DNA from 3 places in the Bradyrhizobium sp. BRP56 genome. Region 2 is predicted to be linked to each of the others. Evidence: predicted binding sites of a transcription regulator. Region 2 holds the regulator's gene; each other region holds the start of a gene.
The links. Region 2 encodes HrcA, which represses chaperone genes, less so after heat shock. Its sites were predicted from a motif close to GTTAGCACTCNCNNNNNGNGAGTGCTAAC; they were not measured.
Positions count from the first base shown of each region.

Region 1: a site for HrcA is predicted at 3,760-3,788, ahead of I6F38_RS35920 (co-chaperone GroES). Genes of this name have one in related genera too.
Region 3: a site for HrcA is predicted at 3,171-3,199, ahead of I6F38_RS37270 (co-chaperone GroES). Genes of this name have one in related genera too.

Region 1 covers NZ_JADYVV010000074.1:26,230-33,553, forward strand. The annotation lists gene I6F38_RS35900 (Crp/Fnr family transcriptional regulator) at 1-579, shown strand, start outside; gene I6F38_RS35905 (hypothetical protein) at 598-795, opposite strand; gene I6F38_RS35910 (hypothetical protein) at 836-1,051, opposite strand; gene groL (chaperonin GroEL) at 1,718-3,358, opposite strand; gene I6F38_RS35920 (co-chaperone GroES) at 3,402-3,716, opposite strand; gene I6F38_RS35925 (usg protein) at 4,114-4,404, shown strand; gene I6F38_RS35930 (cupin domain-containing protein) at 4,505-5,071, shown strand; gene I6F38_RS35935 (hypothetical protein) at 5,748-5,924, opposite strand; gene I6F38_RS35940 (hypothetical protein) at 6,126-6,353, opposite strand.
Region 2 covers NZ_JADYVV010000070.1:17,289-24,612, reverse strand. The annotation lists gene I6F38_RS34950 (hypothetical protein) at 323-1,258, shown strand; gene pncA (bifunctional nicotinamidase/pyrazinamidase) at 1,356-2,066, shown strand; gene I6F38_RS34940 (hypothetical protein) at 2,089-2,733, shown strand; gene I6F38_RS44295 (helix-turn-helix domain-containing protein) at 2,643-2,942, shown strand; gene I6F38_RS34935 (VOC family protein) at 3,011-3,436, shown strand; gene grpE (nucleotide exchange factor GrpE) at 3,486-4,091, opposite strand; gene hrcA (heat-inducible transcriptional repressor HrcA) at 4,258-5,346, opposite strand; gene rph (ribonuclease PH) at 5,517-6,230, shown strand; gene rdgB (RdgB/HAM1 family non-canonical purine NTP pyrophosphatase) at 6,242-6,877, shown strand; gene hemW (radical SAM family heme chaperone HemW) at 6,864-7,324, shown strand, end outside.
Region 3 covers NZ_JADYVV010000080.1:34,004-41,327, reverse strand. The annotation lists gene I6F38_RS37285 (MarR family winged helix-turn-helix transcriptional regulator) at 1-50, opposite strand, end outside; gene I6F38_RS37280 (antibiotic biosynthesis monooxygenase family protein) at 149-517, shown strand; gene groL (chaperonin GroEL) at 929-2,575, opposite strand; gene I6F38_RS37270 (co-chaperone GroES) at 2,780-3,076, opposite strand; gene I6F38_RS37265 (hypothetical protein) at 3,395-3,913, shown strand; gene I6F38_RS37260 (hypothetical protein) at 4,145-4,408, opposite strand; gene I6F38_RS37255 (protein phosphatase CheZ) at 4,659-5,435, opposite strand; gene I6F38_RS37250 (L,D-transpeptidase) at 5,746-6,552, shown strand; gene I6F38_RS37245 (DUF2076 domain-containing protein) at 6,830-7,324, opposite strand, start outside.

The sequences.
Region 1 (7,324 bases), on a different contig from region 2:
GTCGCAACCGGCGTGGTCGGATGCGAAGGGGCCGTGGGCAGTCTTTCGGTGCTCGGAGCCTCGCCGTCAGGCATTACCGCCGTCGTTCGTGCGGCTGGTACCGCCTCGCGGGTTCCGGCGGCGCGCTTTCATGCCGCTTTCGGCCGCAGTCCGGGGATTCGGCAGGCAATCCAGAAGCACGTCAGATCGATGCTGATCCAGTTTCAGCTCGGCTCCGCTTGCAATGCGCTCCACCCGGTCGAGGCGCGGATGGCGCGCTGGCTGCTTCAGCTTCGCGACCGCGTCGACAGCGACGTCCTCCCGCTGACCCAGCAAGCGCTGTCGCAAATACTCGGCGTGCGACGAACGACGGTGACCTTGCTGATGGGCAATCTGCGCAAGCGCGGTGCGATCAGGTCAGATCAACGAGGCCAGATCGAGATCGACCGGGCGCGGCTATTGGCGGCGGCGTGCGAATGCCATCGCGTCATGCGTCTCGAGGCCGAGGAGATTTTCTCGGGCGACAAGGTTCGAACGCGAGGAATGGCGCCGGCCAACGATCCGCGCATCCAGGAAATCGAGGCTGACGACGCCGTGTAAGCGCGTTCCCTGCTGCGATCAGCTTCCTGGCCGCCGATCCAGCTCCCGCGTGGAGGAGGATACCCTTTCGAGCTTCGCAATCTCGCGCAGCACCTTTGCGGTCTCGCGCAACTCATTGCGCTTCGGACCGGGCTTCAGCCGTCGTGCTTCATCGAGAAAGTCCTTGGCCTGCAGCAGCCAGGCAGACGTTTCCGTCGTGATCTGCACCTGCGCCATGGTGTCCCTCCATCGCGGTCGTCAAAAGTGGTGGCCACTTTCAGGCCGGTGAACCGCCGCCGCGGCGTCGCCGCACGCGGATGCTCGGCTCATCGACCCAGGCGTCCCGCGCAAACCAGGCGTGATCCGCGCGGCAAAATGGACAGGCCGTGCGCGAGAAGAACACGGTACTGCGTCGAAAGCTCTCGCGATCGGTTTTGATTCCGGTGGAAATCGCGTGCTCGGTTTGCGGACATCTGACCATCACCATGCCCATGAGCGCCTCCCTCCCATATTGCCTTTTGCTTTTTGCCTTTTGCCTTGCAGAATAGTCCGGCCGGTTGGATTGGCCCCAGGTCGGTGCGCGGGGTAGTTGGGGGGGCATCGCGCACCTGCGGCGGTTGACGGAGCATCGGGCAGTGGGGGCTGCATGCTCTCGTCATTGGGCTTCTTCCAACCGGCCAGGTCCCTCCTTGAACGAATCCTCGATGTGACTTCAACGCCGCTTCTTCAGGCGGCTCGGCTGAGAACCTTGTCGCTCACTGCACTGCCTCCCTTGCAAGTAAACGCATTCTCCGCAACGCTTGCCCGCGTCACGGGAGCTGACGCTCCGTGCTCAATTCAGATTGTTGAGAGTGAACTTCGATCTTGTCCCAAGCCTACTGTGCGGGACGAAGATGACGCTGTCGGTTCGGTTTGCGACTCTCGCACGAAATTTTTTTTGAAATTGTCAACTCAGACCAACGTATATTTACGGAGAGTGTTGTGAATAACGTGCATGCTGTGAGCAGCGTAAGGCTCCTGGTAAGTCGCCCGGCGAGCCTGCCGCAAACAAAAACCCCGGCATCGCTGCCGGGGTTTTGCATTTCGTTGTCGTTGAGCGAGATCCCGGCTCGGCGGTGCACCGCTTCGCGCTGCACCGCGTCCGGGACGACTTCGTCGCTTAGAAGTCCATGCCGCCCATGCCGCCGCCCGGAGGCATCGCGGGGCCGCCGGCGTTCTTCTTCGGCAGCTCGGCAACCATCGCTTCCGTGGTGATCAGGAGCGCGGCAACCGAGGCAGCGTTCTGGATCGCGGTGCGCACGACCTTGGTCGGGTCGATGATGCCCTTCTTGACGAGGTCGGCATAGTCGCCGGTCTGGGAGTCGAAGCCGTAGTTGTAGGTCTTGTTCTCCAGGATCTTGCCGACGATGACCGAACCGTCTTCACCGGCGTTGATCGCGATCTGGCGAGCCGGAGCCGACAGCGCCTTGCGCACGATCTCGACGCCGGTCTTCTGGTCGTCGTTCTTGGTGCGCAGGCCCTTGAGCTGCTCGGAGGCACGGAGCAGGGCGACGCCGCCGCCCGGGACGATGCCTTCCTCGACAGCCGCGCGGGTCGCGTGCATCGCGTCATCAACGCGATCCTTGCGCTCCTTCACCTCGACCTCGGTCGCGCCGCCGACGCGGATCACCGCGACGCCGCCTGCGAGCTTGGCGAGACGCTCCTGCAGCTTCTCACGGTCGTAGTCCGAGGTGGTCTCCTCGATCTGCGCCTTGATCTGGGCAACGCGGGCGTCGATGTCGGCCTTCTTGCCGGCGCCGTTGACGATCGTGGTGTTCTCCTTGTCGATCATCACCTTCTTGGCACGACCGAGCATCTGCAGCGTGACGTTCTCGAGCTTGATGCCGAGGTCTTCCGAGATGGCCTGGCCGCCGGTCAGGATCGCGATGTCCTGCAGCATGGCCTTGCGGCGATCGCCGAAGCCCGGAGCCTTGACGGCCGCGACCTTCAGGCCGCCACGCAGGCGGTTGACGACGAGGGTGGCAAGCGCTTCGCCTTCGACGTCTTCGGCGACGATGACCAGCGGCTTGCCGGTCTGCACCACGGCCTCGAGCAGCGGCAGCAGCTCGTTCAGCGAGGAGAGCTTCTTCTCGTTGATCAGGATGTAGGCGTCGTCCATCTCAACGCGCATCTTGTCGGCATTGGTGACGAAGTAGGGCGAGATGTAGCCGCGGTCGAACTGCATGCCCTCGACGACGTCGAGCTCGGTCTCGAGCGACTTGGCTTCCTCGACCGTGATCACGCCCTCGTTGCCGACCTTCTTCATGGCGTCGGAGAGGAACTTGCCGATTTCGGCATCGCCGTTGGCCGAAATGGTGCCGACCTGGGCGATCTCCTCGTTCGAGGTGACCTTCTTCGAGTTCTTCTGGAGGTCCGCAACGACGGCTTCGACAGCGAGGTCGATACCGCGCTTCAGATCCATCGGGTTCATGCCGGCGGCAACCGACTTGGCGCCTTCCTTCACGATCGCAGCCGCGAGCACGGTCGCGGTGGTGGTGCCGTCGCCGGCCGCGTCAGCGGACTTGGAGGCGACTTCGCGCACCATCTGGGCGCCCATGTTCTCGAACTTGTCCTCGAGCTCGATCTCCTTGGCGACGGTGACGCCGTCCTTGGTGATACGGGGAGCGCCGAACGACTTCTCGAGCACCACGTTGCGGCCCTTCGGACCGAGGGTGACCTTCACCGCGTTGGCGAGGATGTCGACGCCGCGCAGCATCTTGTCGCGCGCCTCGACGGAGAATTTGACTTCTTTAGCTGCCATCTGGGTTTTCCTTGGAATGATTTACTGGGAGGGAAAGAGGCGCTTAGGCGGCCTTCTTCTTGGAAGCGGGGACGTCGAGGACGCCCATGATGTCGCTTTCCTTCATGATCAGCAGGTCTTCGCCGTCGATCTTGACCTCGGTGCCCGACCACTTGCCGAACAGGACGCGGTCGCCGACCTTGAGGTCGATCGGGATCAGCTTGCCAGCTTCGTCGCGGCCGCCCGGGCCGACGGCGGTGACTTCGCCCTGCGAGGGCTTTTCCTTGGCACTGTCCGGAATGATGATGCCGCCAGCAGTCTTCTCTTCGGCGTCGATACGCTTGACCACGACGCGGTCGTGAAGCGGACGGAATTTCATGCAGTCCTCCTAAACATTTGTAGATGCTGTAGATTTTTGGAGAGTTAGCAGTCCAGTCCAGCGAGTGCCAGACTGGTTGGGCAGGAGATAGGCCAAGCCTTGGCGGCGGGCAAGTGCCTCTAGCAGAAAAATTGGCACTCGTGAGTGCGGCGGCCTGCCAAAAGGATACCGAGATCATTTCGGCATCCTTAATGCCGCCCAAGAGGGGTCGCCGGGCTATTAGCAGATGCGGTAAGCTGCTGCCAACGCAAGAAATTTCAACAACCTATTAAACATTTAGGCTTGAGATGGGTTAGTCGCGTGCGTCACATTTCTCTCATGTGAGCGCATCCATTGCCGGTGGTCCGGCGGGGGAGATCGGCCACCACGTGAATGCGCTCCGTCACAGGAGGTTGGCATGGTCTCGCGAGTTGGTGGGGTTGTTTCCGACGATTTCCGGAAGCAGTTGCTGGGGTACGGGCTGACGACGGCGCAAATCCTCTATCGGATGCCGGATCACCCCTCGTTGCTGCAGACCTATGTCTGGCAGAACTACGACTTGTTTCCGAAATTTCCTGCACTGCAGGATTTCCTCGCGTTCTGGCAGGCGAAGCTCGAAGGCCCGCTGTTTTCGGTGACGGTGGCGCATTCCAAGCTGGTCAAGCCGGCCGAGTTGCGTGCCGTCGACGGCGTGTTCCGGCTGCATTGAGCGGGCGAGCGGGCAAAAGCGCGCTGTGCGCCTTTGCTCGCCTCGCGGCGCGCGACTTGTGTTAGCCTCTCTCCGTCACAAAAAGACGGGAGGCGAAACAATGGCCAAGAAGACGGCATCAAGATCGGCAGCCAAGACCGCGGTGAAGAAGAAATGGTCGGGGCTCGGCGCCGGCGCCAAGAAGACGTCCGCGAAATCGTCCGCGCGCAAGACCATCAAGTCGAAAGGCCGCGTCTCGGCGGCCAAGAAGAGCGCGCCGAAAGCTGCAGCCAAGGCACGGCCGAAGCAGCGCGTCGCGATCAGCCATCATCGCGAAGAGGACTTCAAGGCCGACGGGCTGCGCGCCTACGCCAAGTACCGCGACCTCGGCATCGCCGCCGCCTCGCATGGCCTCGCGCAGGCACACGTCATCCGGCTGCAGGGACCGTGCAATCCCGATGAGGTGTCGAAGCTGCACTTCCACGACGTCGACTTCCAGATGGTCTATGTGCTCAAGGGCTGGGTGAAGACCTACATGGAAGGCGAGGGCGAGACGCTGATGCAGCAAGGCAGCGCCTGGACCCAGCCGCCGCGCATCCGGCACATGATCCTGGACTACTCCGACGACGTCGAACTGCTGGAGGTGATCCTGCCGGCCGAGTTCAAGACGGTGGAGTTGAAGGCGTAGGCTTTTCGCGGCCGTCATGGCCGGGCTTGACCCGGCCATCTATCCTGCTTCGCAAGATTCTCCTGGTCGATGGATGCCCGGGTCGAGCCCGGGCATGACGATTTTCTAGGCCGTGTACCCGTCGGCGTGACTCTACGTCCGCTTTGCCCCGATAGCGACCAAGTTCGTGCGGCAACGCAAGATGTCGCGATGGGCCAAGAAGAGACATGGCTCTAGCGCATGGCCGGGCTAGATAACGGGCATCGCCTGAGACATTCGTCCAACTCAGACGGCAGCTCCGGCCAGCAAGAAAGCGCCGCCAAGCGCGACCATCACAAGTCCAGGCCAATTCGATTTGATGCCGAAGCCGCTACCCGGTCTTTCAGGTTCCAGCGTGTCACGCCCGGAGCGAAGCCACCTTCCACCGCTGAATCGGCCTCGCCAGATTGGCTGATACGCCATCTGGAGCACGCCGCCGAAAACAAGGAGCACACCAAGCCATATGAGGGTCATGCTCTCCTCCTGCACCAGTGAACGCCAACAGGTTGCTCCGCCGGGAACGTGGTCCGTTCAACGTCTGCCCGCGGCTCTCGGAATTAGAACGACCTTGAAAGCCGCCGGACGCGCCAGCGCGCCGCACGTAGGCTGGGGATCACGCTCTCCGAAGCTCAGGCTACGTCAATCATAAGCATCCTGTTCAGTCTTCGTCCGGCTCGCGCACGACCGGCGGTTCGTCGGGTCGGTTCTCTTCGTCGTCTTGCTCTTCGTCCTCTTCGTCGTCATTAGGATCTCGGGGTGGCATCGTGTTGCCCATGATCGCGAAGACACGCCGGTCGATCCTGGTGGGAACTACCTCGGGGATTTGTAGGGTCATGTTGTTGCTCCTCAGATGTGACCCTGAGGCATTTTACCCCTTTTTCGGAGGGGCAGACACGGAATTGGCGGCCGGCGCGGACGAGGTCCGGTTTATCCCTGTCAGATGCCCTGAGATAAGTGTCCGAGTTCGTCGGATTCGGGCCAAGAGGCGACATGGCATCGCATCGATAAATGAAAGAGACCGCCAACTGAGGCGGCCTCAATGCTTTGTGCCATTTATCACGGAGACGCAGAACAGTCGCTCGGTTGTGGAGCGAACCTCAATCGCCATATCGGGCCGTTCGTTTACAAAGATTGAGTCTTTGATCATTTCAATGAGCGTTTGCATCGCTTCGATCTCGGCGGACTTTTGATCGGGCAAATTCAGCCCTTCTTCGTCTGCAAAGAACTCACGGCCGCTTTGGATGTCGAAGAAATAGAGGGCCATGTTGAGCGCTCCCTTCCGTGAAGGCGGGAGCGCATAGAAACTCTCAGCCACCAGCGCCCGAAAGGTCTCGTGCTGGTGATCTTCTACAACGAAGCACATCAGGGGATAGTTGCTATCTGGCGGGCCTCAACCCAGGTGACATCAGCCACTCGGTCAAATGGGCGGTGACCTCATCATGCCGCGCCTTCCTCAGCAGGGCTTCTTTCTCTGCGCATGGGGGAAGCGTCTTGGCTTCCTCGCGCAAGCTTTGGCCTCTTCTGCGAGCCGTTCTTCCAATGATTGCGTCTGGGTGAAACGCCGTCGCCTCTTCATGGCGTTGCTCCCTGCTGGTGTTGGGCGGGAGCGTCAACTGGGCGATCTCATCACCGATAAAAGCCACGGGTGGTGCGGTGATAGTTGTTAATACGCCCGGAATTTGATGGTTCCTAGTGAATTCGGAACTCGCGGCCGAATAAGGGAACATTTGGCCGTCAACAGGAACCGATAGGGCCAGAACATCTAATGGGCCTGTCTCAGTAGTCCTACCGAGAACATCGGCCAAGCCGTGGTTTCTGTTCGATTAATCCAAAACAGGCCACTCCGAAAATCAGACTTAGGCCACCAGGCCAGCACCCCGCCGTCCGGTGCTGTCCGAATAGGACAGTCGCTCTGCCAAAGCAGGACAGGACGCAGCGCGAGATCGCTCAGAAACTTGAGCGAACTGAGGCTTCGGCGAGCGCCAGGCCGGCTGTAATCAGAATCAGAAAGCGGCTCGCTGACAAGAAGTAGGATGAGTCCCTTAGTCATTCACGTCGAATCGCATCGGGCGGAGCCGCCGATCGATGTCCGCAATGCTCCGTTTGCGTCCACGCCGGCACTGCGCGGCAAACGACGCTGGGGGGCCGCGCGCACTTCGAAACTAACACCGGCACGTCTGGTCGAATCTTCCGTGCCAACGCGACGCGCTCATTCCAACCGCAAGTAAAAAGGCG
Region 2 (7,324 bases):
CACGCCGTCGACCGCGAACATCCGCCACGAGACGTCCGCGCTGTTGAGTGAACACTCACAAACGTCGTATGCGGAAGCGGGCGCAGGCCGAGGGCGCGCTGTTTGGCCGCTGGTGGCCGATCGTCGGAAACGTCGGGAAACTGGAAAGTGCCAGCCAATCGGGACGAAAAGCCCATGGAATCGGGCCTGCAGGCCCGGAGCGCGGCTTTGGCGGCCTGTTGCAGGGTCATCAAAACCGCTAAAAGCGGTCCGACTGAAAGAGGCCATCCAGCCCTGCACCGGCCCCGTTGCGCGGCCACCAAGCAAAACCGGTAGATCCCCCATGACGCCTTTTCGACTTCTCGTTGCGGTTGCCTTGCTGCTTGCTGCCACCTGTCGTGGCTTTGCCGCCGACGTGGTGTTTCCGCCGGGCGCGCATGTCGGGATGAAGCCGCTGGTGGGCCTCAACCGCGCCAAGTCGTTCATCGGCTTCGAGACCGAGGACCAGGGCGTGAAGGTCTTGATCGCCGATCTGCCCGCGGACGCCTACAACGAGGTCGTGAGCGCCTTCAAGGCCAACCCGGCCGGCAGCGGAAACATCAAGCCGGAGAGCCTCGAGACGCCGGCCGGCCTCGCCTATTACACCGTGGAGAGCGCGCGTGACGGCACCACCAATGTGCGGCGCTATTCCATGATCCTGCCGGGACCGACCTTCTCAGGCTATGTCGCGGTGCAGGTGCCGGAGAACGCGAGCAAGATCTACACCGACGACGCCGTGCGGCAGATGTTCGCCACCGCCCAGATCCGCAACGAGGTGCCGGTCGACGAACAGCTCGGCATGATGCCGTTCAAGGTCACCGAGCTCAGCAGCTTCAAGAATGTCCGCATGCTGGCGCCGGGCGCGGCGCTGCTGATGGCCGACGGCGACGAGAAGGGCCTTGAGACCAAGCCATTCATGCTGCTTGGCATCATCGGCTCGGCCCCGGCCACACCGGATGATCGCGGTCGCTTCGCCCAGCAGATCGCCACCACGATCCCCGGCGTGCGCGACGGGCGGATCACCATGTCCGAACCGATCCGGATCGACGGCCAGCCCGGCTTCGAGACGCGCATCGACGCCGTCAGCGGCAAGGACAATACCCCGGTGACCATCGTGCAGTGGCTGCGGTTCGGCGCGCAAACATCGATGCGCATTATCGGTAGCTCCCCGCGCACCGATTGGGAGAAGGCCTTCCCGCGCTTCCGCGCGGTGCGCGACGGCATCCAGCCGCGCGGCTGATCAGCCGCTCGCAGCTCCAGTCGGAAAAATCCCACTTTCGTCGTTCGCCGAACGGAACTAGCCTCCTCGTGCAATTATCAAAGCGAGGAGGGGCGCGATGCCGGATCGACGACAGGTTGTTGCAGGGCTCGGTACGCTGGCGCTTGCGGCGCTAATTCCAAAACATCTCTGGGCGGCTGCGATCAAGCCCGACGACGGCTCCGCGCTGCTCGTGATCGACGTCCAGAACTGCTTCCTGCCCGGCGGCAGCCTTGCCGTGAAGGACGGCGAGCAGGTGGTGCCAGTGATCAACCGGATCGCCAAGAGCTTTGCCAATGTGGTGATGACGCAGGACTGGCACACGCCCGGACACATCTCCTTTGCCTCGACCCATTCCGGCAAGAAGCCGTTCGAGATCGTCGATCTTGCCTATGGCAAGCAGGTGCTGTGGCCCGACCACTGCGTCCAGGGTACCGACGGCGCCTCGCTGTCGAAGGAACTCGCGATCCCGCACGCCGAGCTGATCATCCGCAAGGGTTTTCACAAGGACGTCGACAGCTACTCCGCCTTCACCGAGGCCGACGGCAAGACCACCACCGGGCTCGCCGCGTATCTGAAGGCGCGCAACGTCGAGCGGGTTTTCGTGGCCGGGCTCGCCACCGATTTCTGCGTGGCATGGACCGCGCTCGATGCGCGCAAGGCCGGCTTCGAGACCTATGTGGTGGAAGATGCCTGCCGCGGCATCGACACCCAGGGATCGCTCGCCAAGGCCTGGGACGACATGGCCAAGGCCGGCGTCAAGCGCATCCAGTCCTCGGATATCGCGTAGGACGCCGCCTCGCGAGATCCGCATGGCCGAGCCTGCGTCACCCGTTGCATTCGATCTCGCGCAGCGCCTGCCATCGCCGCGCATCGCGGGCCTGATCGTCCGGATCACCGGTTATCGCGAGACCGCAACAGGCCGGTTCGCGCAGCGGCAGACCGCGCCGCTGATCGTCCCGCTGATCATCAGTTTCGGCTCGCCGTTCCTGATCGCGCTGTCGCGCGAGCCCAGTGCGGCCGATCGTCAGCTCAGCTTCGCCGCCGGCCTGCATGCCGGGCCTGTTTACATCGAGTCCGACGGGCGCGCCGCCTGCGTGCAGGTCGATTTCACCCCGCTTGGCGCCTACAGCTTCTTCGGCGGCGCCGTGACCGACCTGGTCGGGCGCATGGTCGATATCGACGATGTGCTCGGCCATGATGGCCGTCGTCTGCGCGAGCAACTCGGCGCCGTGACCTGCTGGCAGCGCCGCTTCGACCTGATCGAGGCGTTCGTGCTGCGCCGCGCCGGCCACATGCCGTCTCCCGAATCGCGTTCGCCTATCGAAAACTGGCGCGTTCGACCGGTGCCATCAGCATCACGGCATTGGCCGACGAGATCGGCTGGAGCCGCAAGCATCTGGCTGGCCGGTTTCGGTCCGAACTCGGCCTCGCCCCCAAATCGCTGGCGCGCATGATGCGGTTTCACCGGGCGAGCCGGCTGGCGCAAAGCGGCGCAGCGCTTGGCTGGGCGGGGATCGCGGCGGAAAGCGGCTATGCCGACCAGGCCCATCTCGCCCGCGAGTTCGTCGAATTCGCAGGCGAACCGCCAACCGCCTGGGCGCGCCGCCAGGCCTTGACCGACCGCCGGCTGGTTCACGCCGGCGACGGGCTGGCGGACTGGTAACAAACCTTCAAGCCGACGCCGCGTTGCCTCGTGCAGGATGGCGCCGTCAGCCAAGGAGGTGAGCGACCATGACGCACGACATCGAACCGCCCCGCATCTACCCGACCCTGCGCTGCAAGGACGCCGAGGCGATGACCAATTGGCTCACGACGGTGCTTGGGTTCACCGAACACGTCGTCTACCGCGATGGCGGCGTCATCCATCACGCCGAGCTCGCCTATGGTTCCTCGATGCTGATGCTGGGCCAGAGCCGCGACGACGCATATGGCAGGCTGGTCGGCGACCTCGACAACCGCCGCACCGACTCGATCTATATCGCGGTCGACGATCCCGACGCGCTGCACGCGAAGGTCAAGGCTGCCGGCGCCAAGATCGAGATGGAACTGCGCGATACCGACTATGGCAGCCGCGACTTCGCCTGCCGCGATCCGGAAGGAAATCTCTGGAGCTTCGGCACCTATTGGCCGAAGGCACACGAGAAGCCGCGACCGTGAGCCCGCGCAATCCGCGAGCTCACAAACGCGCAGCCGGGATCGGGATGGATCAGGCGGTGATGTCGGCGGTCGGGGCGGCCTTGGCGCCGCCCTTGGAGACGCCGACCAGTGCCGGACGCAGGATGCGCTCGCCGATCATGTAACCGGCCTGCACGACCTGCACCACGGTGCCCGACGGCACCGACGGATCAGGCACCTCGAACATGGCCTGCTGGAAGTTCGGATCGAACTTCTCGCCGATCGGGTCGAACTTCTTGACGCCGTTCTTCTCCAGCGCGTTGAGCAGCGAACGTTCGGTCAGCTCGACACCTTCGATCAGCGCCTTCAGGCCGGGATCGGCGGCTTCCTTGGTTTCGGACGGCACCGCATCGAGCGCGCGCTGCAGGTTGTCGGCGATATCGAGCACGTCGCGGGCAAAGCCGGTGATGCCGTAGGTCTTGGCGTCGGCGACCTCGCGGCGGGTGCGCTGGCGGAGATTCTCCATCTCGGCCAGCGTGCGCAGCGTCCGGTCGCGCGCCTCGGCGAGTTCCTTGGTCAGCGCCTCCGCCGATCCGGCCTCGGGCTCGTCAGGCATGATGTAGGGCTTCGAGACCACGGGCTCACCCGTCGGCGCCGAATTCTCGGTGTTGTCATTGGCCCGGTTCGGATCGGTCATGGCTTGCCTTCTCGAAAACTCGCGTCGGTTCAAATCTTGGGGATTGCTTGCCGGGATATCGTGCTTTGGGCGGCGAAAATCAAGCGCAACATACCGGTCTCGGGAACCGGGATCTCCGGCTTGGGTGAAGAAAACCCGTCAAATGAAAGCGAAATCGCCCCTCCGGTCAGCCGCCCAGCATCTTGCTGACGATGCGCGCGGCATAATCGACGGTCGGGATCACCCGCGCATAGTTCAGCCGCGTCGGTCCGATCACGCCGAGGACGCCCACGATCCGGCCCTGGGCGTCGCCGTAGGGCGCGATGATGGTCGAGGAACCCGACAGCGAGAACAGCTTGTTCTCCGAGCCGATGAAGATCCGCACGCCCTCGCCGCGCTCGGCGCGGCCGAGCAGATCGATCACGCCGCGCTTGGTTTCGAGATCGTCGAACAGCGACTTGATGCGCTCCAGGTCGTCGAGCGCATGCAGGTCCTCCAGCAGATTGGCGTGACCGCGCACGATCAGCTGGCGGTCCTCGTTCTCGCCGCCGGACCAGCTCGCGATGCCCGCCGCGACCACCTTTTGCGTGAGCTGATCGAGCTCGGCGCGGTTTTGCGTCAATGCCGTCTCGAGCTCGAGCCGCGCTTCAGCCAGCGTCCGGCCGCGAATCCGCGCATTGAGGAAATTCGTCGCCTCGGTCAGGGCCGAGGATGGAACACCCGGCGGCAGCGCCAGGACGCGGTTTTCGACCTGGCCGTCTTCGCCGACCAACACGACCAGCGCCTTTTCCGGCTCCAGCCGGACGAACTCGATATGCTTCAGCCGTGCATTCGACTTCTGCGTCAGCACCACCGCCGCGGCGCGGGTCAGTCCCGACAGCCGCGTCAAGGCCTCGCCGAGCGCGGCCTCGACGGATTGCGCGCGGCCGACGGCCGCAAGCTGGGTCTGGATCGACTGACGCTCGGCCTCGGTGAGGTCGCCGACCTGCATCAGCGCGTCGACGAAGAAGCGTAGCCCGAGTTCGGTCGGCAACCGGCCGGCGGAGGTGTGCGGCGCATAGATCAGGCCGAGTTGCTCGAGATCCGACATCACGTTGCGGACCGAGGCCGGCGACAGCGGTAATGCGATCAGGCGCGAAATGTTGCGCGAACCGACCGGCTCGCCGGTCGCGAGATAGCTTTCGACGATTTGACGAAAAATGTCGCGCGAACGCTCGTTGAGCTGGGCGAGCCCGGCATGCGGCGCGATCAGGCCAATCGGATCGTGGTGAGTCACACTCCAGTCCCTCACAATTACTGCATAATTTGTCGATCCGGGAGGCCGATGACAAGCATGCATTCGGTCCCCTCGTACCGGACCATACCGGGGCCGAAAACCCTTGCCGCTGCCCCTTCCCGCTCCTACAAGCACGGCCAGCCAATTTTCTCGGATTTCTGGAGGATTTCATGCGGCCAAGCCGCCGTGCACCCGATGAACTGCGTCCCGTGTCGCTGGAACGCGGCGTCGTCAAATATGCCGAGGGTTCCTGCATGGTGAAGTTCGGCGACACCCATGTGCTGGTGACCGCCACGCTGGAAGAGCGGCTGCCGCCGTGGCTGAAGGGCCAGGGCCGCGGCTGGGTCACCGCCGAATACGGCATGTTGCCGCGTGCCACCCTGGAGCGCACCCGCCGCGAGGCCTCGGCCGGCAAGCAGGGCGGCCGGACGGTCGAGATCCAGCGGCTGATCGGCCGCTCGCTGCGCGCGGCCGTCGATCTGGAGGCGCTCGGCGAGCGCCAGATCACGGTCGATTGCGACGTCATCCAGGCCGACGGCGGCACCCGCACCGCCTCGATCACCGGTGCCTGGGTGGCGCTGGCCGACTGCATCAACTGGATGAAGACCCGCAACATGCTGAAGACCAATGTGTTGCGCGACAATGTGGCGGCGATCTCCTGTGGCATCTACCAGGGCACGCCGGTGCTCGATCTCGACTATGCCGAGGATTCCGAAGCCGACACCGACGCCAATTTCGTCATGACCGGGGACGGCCGGATCATCGAGGTGCAGGGCACCGCCGAGAAGACGCCGTTCTCGGAAGGTGAATTCCTGGCGCTGATGGCGCTGGCGCGCAAAGGTGTCGCGCGTCTGGTCGACTTGCAAAAGATCGCGGTGGCGTAGTCAGATTGGTCATGCACCGCCGAATCACCGGAAGGCTCGTCATCGCCACCCATAATCCCGGCAAGCTTGCCGAGATGCGGGAACTGCTGGCGCCGCACGGCGTGGAGGTGGTGTCGGCCGGCGAGCTCGACCTCGCCGAGCCCGAGGAGACCGGAGACAATTTTCGCGCCAACGCGGCGATCAAGGCGATCGCGGCAGCGAAGGCGACCGGACTGCCAGCCTTCGCCGACGATTCCGGCCTCGTGGTCGACGCGCTCGACGGCGCGCCCGGGATCTACTCGGCGCGCTGGGCTGGCGAGGGCAAGGATTTCATGGCGGCGATGACGCGGATCGAGCGGCTGCTGCAGGAACGCGGCGCCACCACGCCGGACCGGCGCAAGGCACACTTCGTGTCGGCGTTGTGCGTGGCCTGGCCCGACGATCATCTCGAGGAGGTCGAGGCGCGCGCCGATGGAACCCTGGTCTGGCCGCCGCGCGGCACTGCCGGCTTCGGCTACGATCCGGCCTTCCTGCCGGACGGCTACACGCGGACCTTCGGCGAGATGACCAGCATCGAGAAGCACGGCCTGCCGCCGCTCGGGCTCGGCCTGTCGCATCGCGCCCGCGCCTTCGTGAAGCTCGCGGAGATCTGCCTTGAGCCACGCTGACCGAGAAGCCTTCGGCGTCTATGTGCACTGGCCGTTCTGCCTGTCGAAATGCCCGTATTGTGATTTCAACAGCCACGTGCGGTATGCGCCCGTCGACGAGGAGCGTTTCGTGCGCGCGTTCGCCCGCGAGATCGAGACGACGGCCGCGCGCGTGCCGGGGCGTCAGGTGTCCTCGATCTTCCTCGGCGGCGGCACGCCGTCGCTGATGCAGCCGCAGACCGTCGGCGCCGTGCTCGATGCGATCGGCAAGCACTGGCAGGTCTCGCGCGATGTCGAGGTCACGCTCGAGGCCAATCCGACCAGCGTCGAGGCGACGCGCTTTCGCGGCTATCGCGCAGCCGGCGTCAACCGCGTCTCGCTCGGCGTGCAGGCGCTCGATGACGCCTCGCTGAAGGCGCTAGGCCGCCTGCACACCGCGCGCGAGGCGCTCGACGCGGTCGCGATCGC
Region 3 (7,324 bases), on a different contig from region 2:
ATCAGGGTGCTCAGGGCTTCGCCCGCCGGCGTTCGCTTTGCATTCGGCATTTGTCACCATATAAACGTATTGACATCATAATGTCAATTTCTGTATGTATCCATCAGTACGGAATGACATTATAACACCATATCGAACGGAGCCAACCATGCCGCAGATGCGTCCCCTGGACCCCGCTTTCCCGATCGACCGCCAGCTCGCGGTCGAGGCCAGCAACGTCGTGCTCGTCAACCTCTTCACGCTCGATGCTGCCGACGAGGACACCTTTCTCAAGGCCTGGCAGGACGACGCCGCCATCATGAAGCGGCAGCCGGGCTTCATCTCGACCCAGCTGCACCGCGCGCTCGGCGAGAGCCCGGCCTATCTGAACTACGCGGTCTGGGAATCCACCGCCGCCTTCCGCGCCGCCTTCATGAACCCCGAGTTCAGGGCCAAGCTCTCGGCCTATCCGGCCTCGGCGGTGGCCTCGCCGCACCTGTTCCAGAAGGTGGCGGTGGCTGACATCTGCGTCGCGTAACGGACTGTCAGGCCGTCGCGTCAAGGATCGCTCAGCTGTGCACCAGCATGCCGACCCCGAGCGTGGCGGCAGCGGCCGAAACGATATGTCCAGAAATCGCAGAGGCGCTTTTGGACGATGACCGGCAGAACCGGAAATGACGTAATAGACGCCATAACCCGCGCCGAGGACGACGAACGTCAGCGTTTGCTTGATCCAGAACGTCAAGACGATCGCAAAATCATCGATGCTGTTCGAGGCATAGGTGCCTAACGCGAGCACGGCGCCGATCGCGTAGAACAGCACGAGCGTCAACGTCAGTGATCTGGCGTCGCGGGACATCAGATGATCCTTGCACCTCGATCGTAATCAAACTGCAAAAAAGAAGGCCGCCCGGAGGCGGCCTTCGATCTCGATAGGGATGTGGGAGGCTTAGAAGCCGCCCATGCCGCCCATTCCACCCATGCCGCCGCCGCCCGGCATTGCCGGCGCCGCGTCCTTCGGCAGTTCGGCGACCATTGCCTCGGTGGTCACAAGCAGACCGGCCACGGAGGAGGCGTCCTGCAAGGCGGTGCGCACCACCTTGGCGGGGTCGATGATGCCCTTGTCGACCATGTCGACATAGTCCTCGGTCTGGGCGTCGAAGCCGAAGGTCTCCGACTTGTTCTCGAGGATCTTGCCGACCACGATCGAGCCCTCGACACCGGCGTTCTCCGAGATCTGGCGGACCGGAGCTTCGAGCGCCTTGAGCACGATGTTGATGCCGGCCTGGACGTCGGCATTCGGGTTGGTGAGCCGGCCGACCGCCTTCTTGGCGCGCAGCAGCGCGACGCCGCCGCCCGGCACGATGCCTTCCTGCACCGCGGCGCGGGTCGCGTTCAGCGCGTCCTCGACACGGTCCTTCTTCTCCTTGACCTCGACCTCGGTCGCACCGCCGACCTTGATGACGGCAACGCCGCCGGCGAGCTTGGCGAGGCGCTCCTGCAGCTTCTCACGGTCGTAGTCCGAGGTGGTCTCCTCGATCTGCGCCTTGATCTGGCCAACGCGGGCGTCGATGTCCTTCTTCTTGCCGGCGCCCTTGACGATCGTGGTGTTCTCCTTGTCGATCACGATCTTGCCGGCGCGGCCGAGCATGTTGATCGTGACGCTCTCGAGCTTCATGCCGAGGTCGTCGGAGATCAGCTGACCGCCGGTCAGGATCGCGATGTCCTCCAGCATCGCCTTGCGGCGATCGCCGAAGCCCGGCGCCTTGACGGCGGCGACCTTGAGCCCGCCGCGCAGGCGGTTGACGACCAGGGTCGCCAGCGCCTCGCCCTCGACGTCCTCGGCGAGGATCAAGAGCGGACGGCCCGACTGCACCACGGCTTCCAGCACCGGCAGCATGGACTGCAGGCCGGACAGCTTCTTCTCGTGCAGCAGGATGTAGGCATCCTCGAGCTCGGCGGTCATCTTCTCGGCGTTGGTGATGAAGTAGGGGCTGAGGTAGCCGCGGTCGAACTTCATGCCCTCGACGATGTCGACCTCGGTCTCGAGCGACTTGTTCTCCTCGACGGTGATCACGCCCTCGTTGCCGACCTTCTGCATCGCCTGCGCGATCATCTTGCCGATCGCGGCATCGCCATTGGCCGAGATGGTGCCGACCTGGGCGACTTCGGACGAGGAGGCGACCGGCTTGGCGCGCTTCTCGATGTCCTTGATCACGGCCGCGACCGCGGTGTCGATGCCGCGCTTGAGGTCCATCGGGTTCATGCCGGCGGCGACCGACTTGGCGCCCTCGCGGACGATGGCCTGCGCCAGCACGGTCGCGGTGGTGGTGCCGTCACCGGCGGTGTCGTTGGTCTTGGAGGCGACCTCGCGCAGCATCTGCGCACCCATGTTCTCGAACTTGTCGTCGAGCTCGATCTCCTTGGCGACGGTGACGCCGTCCTTGGTGATGCGGGGAGCGCCGAAGCTCTTCTCGATGACGACGTTGCGGCCTTTCGGGCCGAGTGTCACCTTCACGGCGTTGGCGAGCACGTCGACACCGCGCAGCATGCGGTCGCGGGCCTCTCCGGCGAATTTTACGTCCTTGGCAGCCATTGATTTGAACTCCTGGAATGTTTCGATGCGGGCGCCGGCATCTGCGCTCGTCATTGCCGGGCGAAAGCACGAAGTGCGTCTTCGTGCCAGATGACCCGGCAATCCATCGTCCTTGCGAGAAATCTTGCGAAGATTGATGGATGCCCGGGTCAAGCCCGGGCATGACAGCAGAGGGTGCGGCGGGTTCTGGAATTGCCGGCCCTATTACGCCAGCACGCCCATGATGTCGGACTCCTTCATGATCAGGAGTTCCTGGTTGTCGAGCTTGACCTCGGTGCCCGACCATTTGCCGAACAGCACGCGGTCGCCGACCTTGAGGTCGATCGGGATCAGCTTGCCGGCCTCGTCGCGGCCACCCGGGCCGACGGCGACGATCTCGCCCTGGGACGGCTTCTCCTTCGCCGAGTCCGGAATGATGATGCCGCCCTTGGATTTCTCCTCGGCATCGATACGCTTGACCACGACGCGGTCGTGCAGGGGGCGGAAGGTGGATTTAGCCATGACGTTCCCTCTTGGAGGCTCGGTTTCGGGTCCGGTTCATCGGGACCGGCGTTGGATGCCGGCCCGGTCGGCGCTGGGCAGGACGCCCGACGCTCTTAGCAATCGTGGTGCGAGAGTGCTAATGGTGGGCCGGGAAATATGGCTTGGCGCAGTTTCTGTCAAGCAAACGGGTTAAGGCCTTGGTGAGGCCAATATAGGATGGTGGACCAGAAACCAAATCGTAGCGATGACGTAATTTTGTCAGACGTCATTGCTCCGTCTTAAGTTTTACGCTTGGCTGCGGGACGGGTGCGGCCGGGACATAGTCGGGGGATGCATATGATCAGGTCATTCAACGCGCGATTGGTCGCACGGTTCGCGGCTGTTTCGGCGCTGACGACACTCTTGGGGGCGTGCGGCAGCATGAGCCTGCCGTCGTTGTCGTCGAACCCTGAGCCGGCGCCAGCCGAGCCGGGGGTCGCCCCCGAAATGCCCGCAAGCATCCGCGCCGACGAGATCGTCGGCCGCTGGGGTCTCGCCTCGTTCCAGAATCCCGCCGATCGCGCCCGCACCGAGGCCGCCGCGCGCGGCCAGTGCAAGCAGCCTTACGTGATCGGCGCCGGCCAGAACGGCGGCGTCATCATGCATCTGGCCGACCAGGCCACCCCGCAGGAACTGCGGCTGAAGGGTTCCCCGAGCGGCAAGAACTATATCGGCCCGCCAGGACCGACGCCCGGCGAGCAGGACCGCGAGATCGTCTCGTTCGACGGCCGCGTCATGATCACCCGCTTCGTCGACAAGGACGCCGGGGTCCGCTACGGCAACATGGTCTATGTCCGCTGCGCGCCAAGGGCGTAACGGCGGGACTTCGAGCTATCTGCCGACATAGCGCCGCATAGTCGGCGCACCTCTCTCCCTGTGGGAGAGGTCGGATTGCATCGTCAGATGCAATCCGGGTGAGGGGTCTCCCTCCGCGAGTGACCCTTTCGAGATTTGAGTAGGCGGCGACAACCCCTCATCCGGCGCGGATTGCATCCGCGCCACCTTCTCCCACAAGGGGGGAAGGGAAGGAGACCCGAAAACGCGGCCTTACCGCCGCACGCCAACCCGATTGACGCCGCCATTCAAATTGCCGCCCGCATTGTGGCGGACCGCAGCGCGCGCCACCGGACGAGGCCTGAGCACGACGCCGGCCCGCGCCACGCAACCCTGCGGGTAACCGACATACGTGCAGTAAACCACGGCCTTGGCCGGTGCCGGACTGAGCGCAACACCGGCAATCCCCAACATGAGGCTCGCGGCTATTCCTGCAACCGTCACGGACTTGGCTGGAACGATGTTCGTCCGACGCATGGTGATCCTCCTCATCGCGGGCGGGCCAAAAGATGGTGCGCCGCTTCAGGCGCGGCCCAAGGTATGAGCGGCAAGGCATGGATCGGATTGACGTAGATCAACGCCCGCGCGCGGCCGTACGTCTGTGTGTGAAGTCGGCGCAACGACAGCACGAGCATGGCGCTGTGTCTGGTGACCTCTACTGAGTGGGCTCGCGCAAACAAAAACGCCGGCCCGAGGGCCGGCGTTTTTCGTTTTGATCCGACAAACTTCAGTTGAACATCGCGTCGATATCGTCCTGCGAGGCGTGGCCGGCGTCGCCGTCGAGCTTCGGGCCGTTGAGCAGGCGGGCATCGCCTTCGCGGGTGTCGACGATCGCAGGGACGTGGGTCTTGATCGCGTCGACGCCGCCCCAGATGTTCATCATCTCGTTGATGTGCTGTTCGATGAACTTCATGGTCTGCATCACCTTGCTGATACGCTGGCCGGTGAGGTCCTGGAAGTTGCAGGCCTCGAAGATCGAGACCACGCGCTCCTGAATATCTTCGCTGAGCCGCTTCTGCTGGTCGGGCGTGACGTTGTTGGCCAGCGCGGTCGCCGCCTGGTCGATCGCCTCCACCGCCTCGAGGATCTGCTGGGTGGCCTGTTCGGTGCCGCCGACCACGGCGCCGAGTTCGCCATTGACCTTGGCCATCTCCTCGCCGTTGAAGCTCTTGCCGTGCAGCACGGCGATCTCGCGCTTGGTGCGGCTGATCGCGTCGTGGATCAGGTCGAGCTCGACCTTGAGCTTCTCGCACTGTTCGACCTGCGCACGGTAGGTCTCGAGCAGCGCGTGGGTCTCGGCGACTTCGCGGGCGACCGCGGCATCGACGCTGTCGCCGGTGCGCTGTGCCGGTGCTGCGGCCATCTGGGCGCGGATCGAGCGAAGCTCGGCCATGATCTCGCGATGCATCGGACCGAGATCGGCGCCGCTGGAAACATCCGGCTCCGGCATCACAACCTCGCCCATCGCCTGCTCGACACGAAAACGCTTGCGCTTCACTGACATGATTTTCATTCCCGCCCCTTCACTGAAGTCCGTTCTAGACAGAGCGGATTTAACGTCAGGTTCACGCCGGAACTGTTTGCGCGGATGGCGCGCAAGCGCGGCGATACCGGCGATTAACCATGTCGCTTCGCCGTTCACGCAAAATAAACGCTGTCACGGAAAACCGCGCTGCATTGCCGATGTGGTGAATCGAAACGGCCGATCCGTTTACCAAACCGATGCGGTTTTCATTGCTTATTGACCACGTGCAACGGCGCAAAGTCGGCGCCTCGCGCATCACGTCACGACGAAACCAGTACAGAGTACGTCGATGTTCAGGAAAACCACGCTTGCGCTGCTCGCCGGCGCGTCTTCTCTTATTGCCGTTCCCCATCACGCCATGGCGATCGACGCGGCAGCGCCCGCCGGGCCCGCCGTCATCTATGCCAATCAGGGCGCTCCGCAGCCGCCGATGCGCACCGCCTATGTGCAGCCGCAGCGCTCCAACATGGGCGGCGGCTTCATCGAATTCCTGTTCGGCGATGCGCCGTCGTCGCAGGGGTATTCGCCGCAGCCGATGTATCAGCAGCAGCCGGGCTATTACGGCAACCGTCAGCTGCCGCCGATGGATCCGCAGCAGCAGATGCTCCGGCAGCAGGAAGAGGCCGCGGGCGACCCGGCGCAGCGTCCGTTCGATCCGAGATACGAGAAGCAGCTGGTCGACTATAGCGGCAGGGAAAGCGCCGGCACCATCGTCGTCGATACGCCGAACAAGTTTCTCTATCTGGTGCAGGGCGACGGCCGCGCGCTGCGCTACGGCATCGGCGTCGGCCGGCCCGGCTTCACCTGGGCCGGCGTGAAGACGATCTCGGCGAAGAAGGAGTGGCCGGCCTGGACGCCGCCGCCGGAAATGCTGGCGCGCCGTCCCGACCTGCCGCGGCACATGGAAGGCGGCCCGGAAAATCCGCTCGGCGCCCGCGCGATGTATCTGGGCTCCTCGCTCTACCGCATCCACGGCTCCAACGAGCCCTGGACGATCGGCACCAACGTCTCGTCCGGCTGCATCCGGATGCGCAACGAGGACGTCATCGACCTCTACGGCCGCGTCAATGTCGGCGCCAGGGTCGTGGTGATGTGAGATGCCTGTCTTCGTAGCCCGGATGGAGCGAAGCGAAATCCGGGACAGCGAGCCGCACGATGCGTCAACCTCCCCTTGAAAAGGGGAGGTCGCTTTGCTCAACAGAGCAAAGCGGGTGGGGATCATCTCTCTCCACGAGCAGCGGCGTTTGTGGCTGACCCCCATCCTGACCTTCCCCCTTTCAGGGGGAAGGAGAACAGCTTCTGCCCAGGCTACGACTGATCAAAATGAAAACGGCCGCTCTATGGAGCGGCCGTTTGTGTTTCAGGTGACACGCTTACGCGTAATTGCTGTCGTCACCGTCTCCGCCGCCGTCGAAGCCGTCGTCATCATTGTCGAAGTCGTCGGCGTCTTGATCATCGTCACTGTCCCGGTCGGCCTGCGCCTGGTCGAACGCGCCGGCGCGCGAGCCGCTGTCGCGGTTGGAGCCGATGTCGTTGACCCCGGCGTCACGCGCGAGGTCGCTCGACGACTGGTCGCCGCCCCAGGGACGCGAACCGCCGCCGAGGCCGCCGGCATCGGCCATCGACTGGTGGCTGCCGCCACCCATCATGCCGCGGATGCTGGAGAGCAACAGTCCGCCGCCGACCACGCCGGCCGCGGCCGCCGCCGCCGTGCCGAGGAACGAGCCGCCACCGCCACCCGGCGCGCCGCCGAGTGCCGGCGGCTGCGGGCCGCCATAGCCCTGGCCGTAGGGTTGCGCGGGCTGGCCGTAGCCGCCGCCGGCCTGCTGCATCGCCTGGCCCGAGTTCCAGACCGGGCGGCTGCCAGG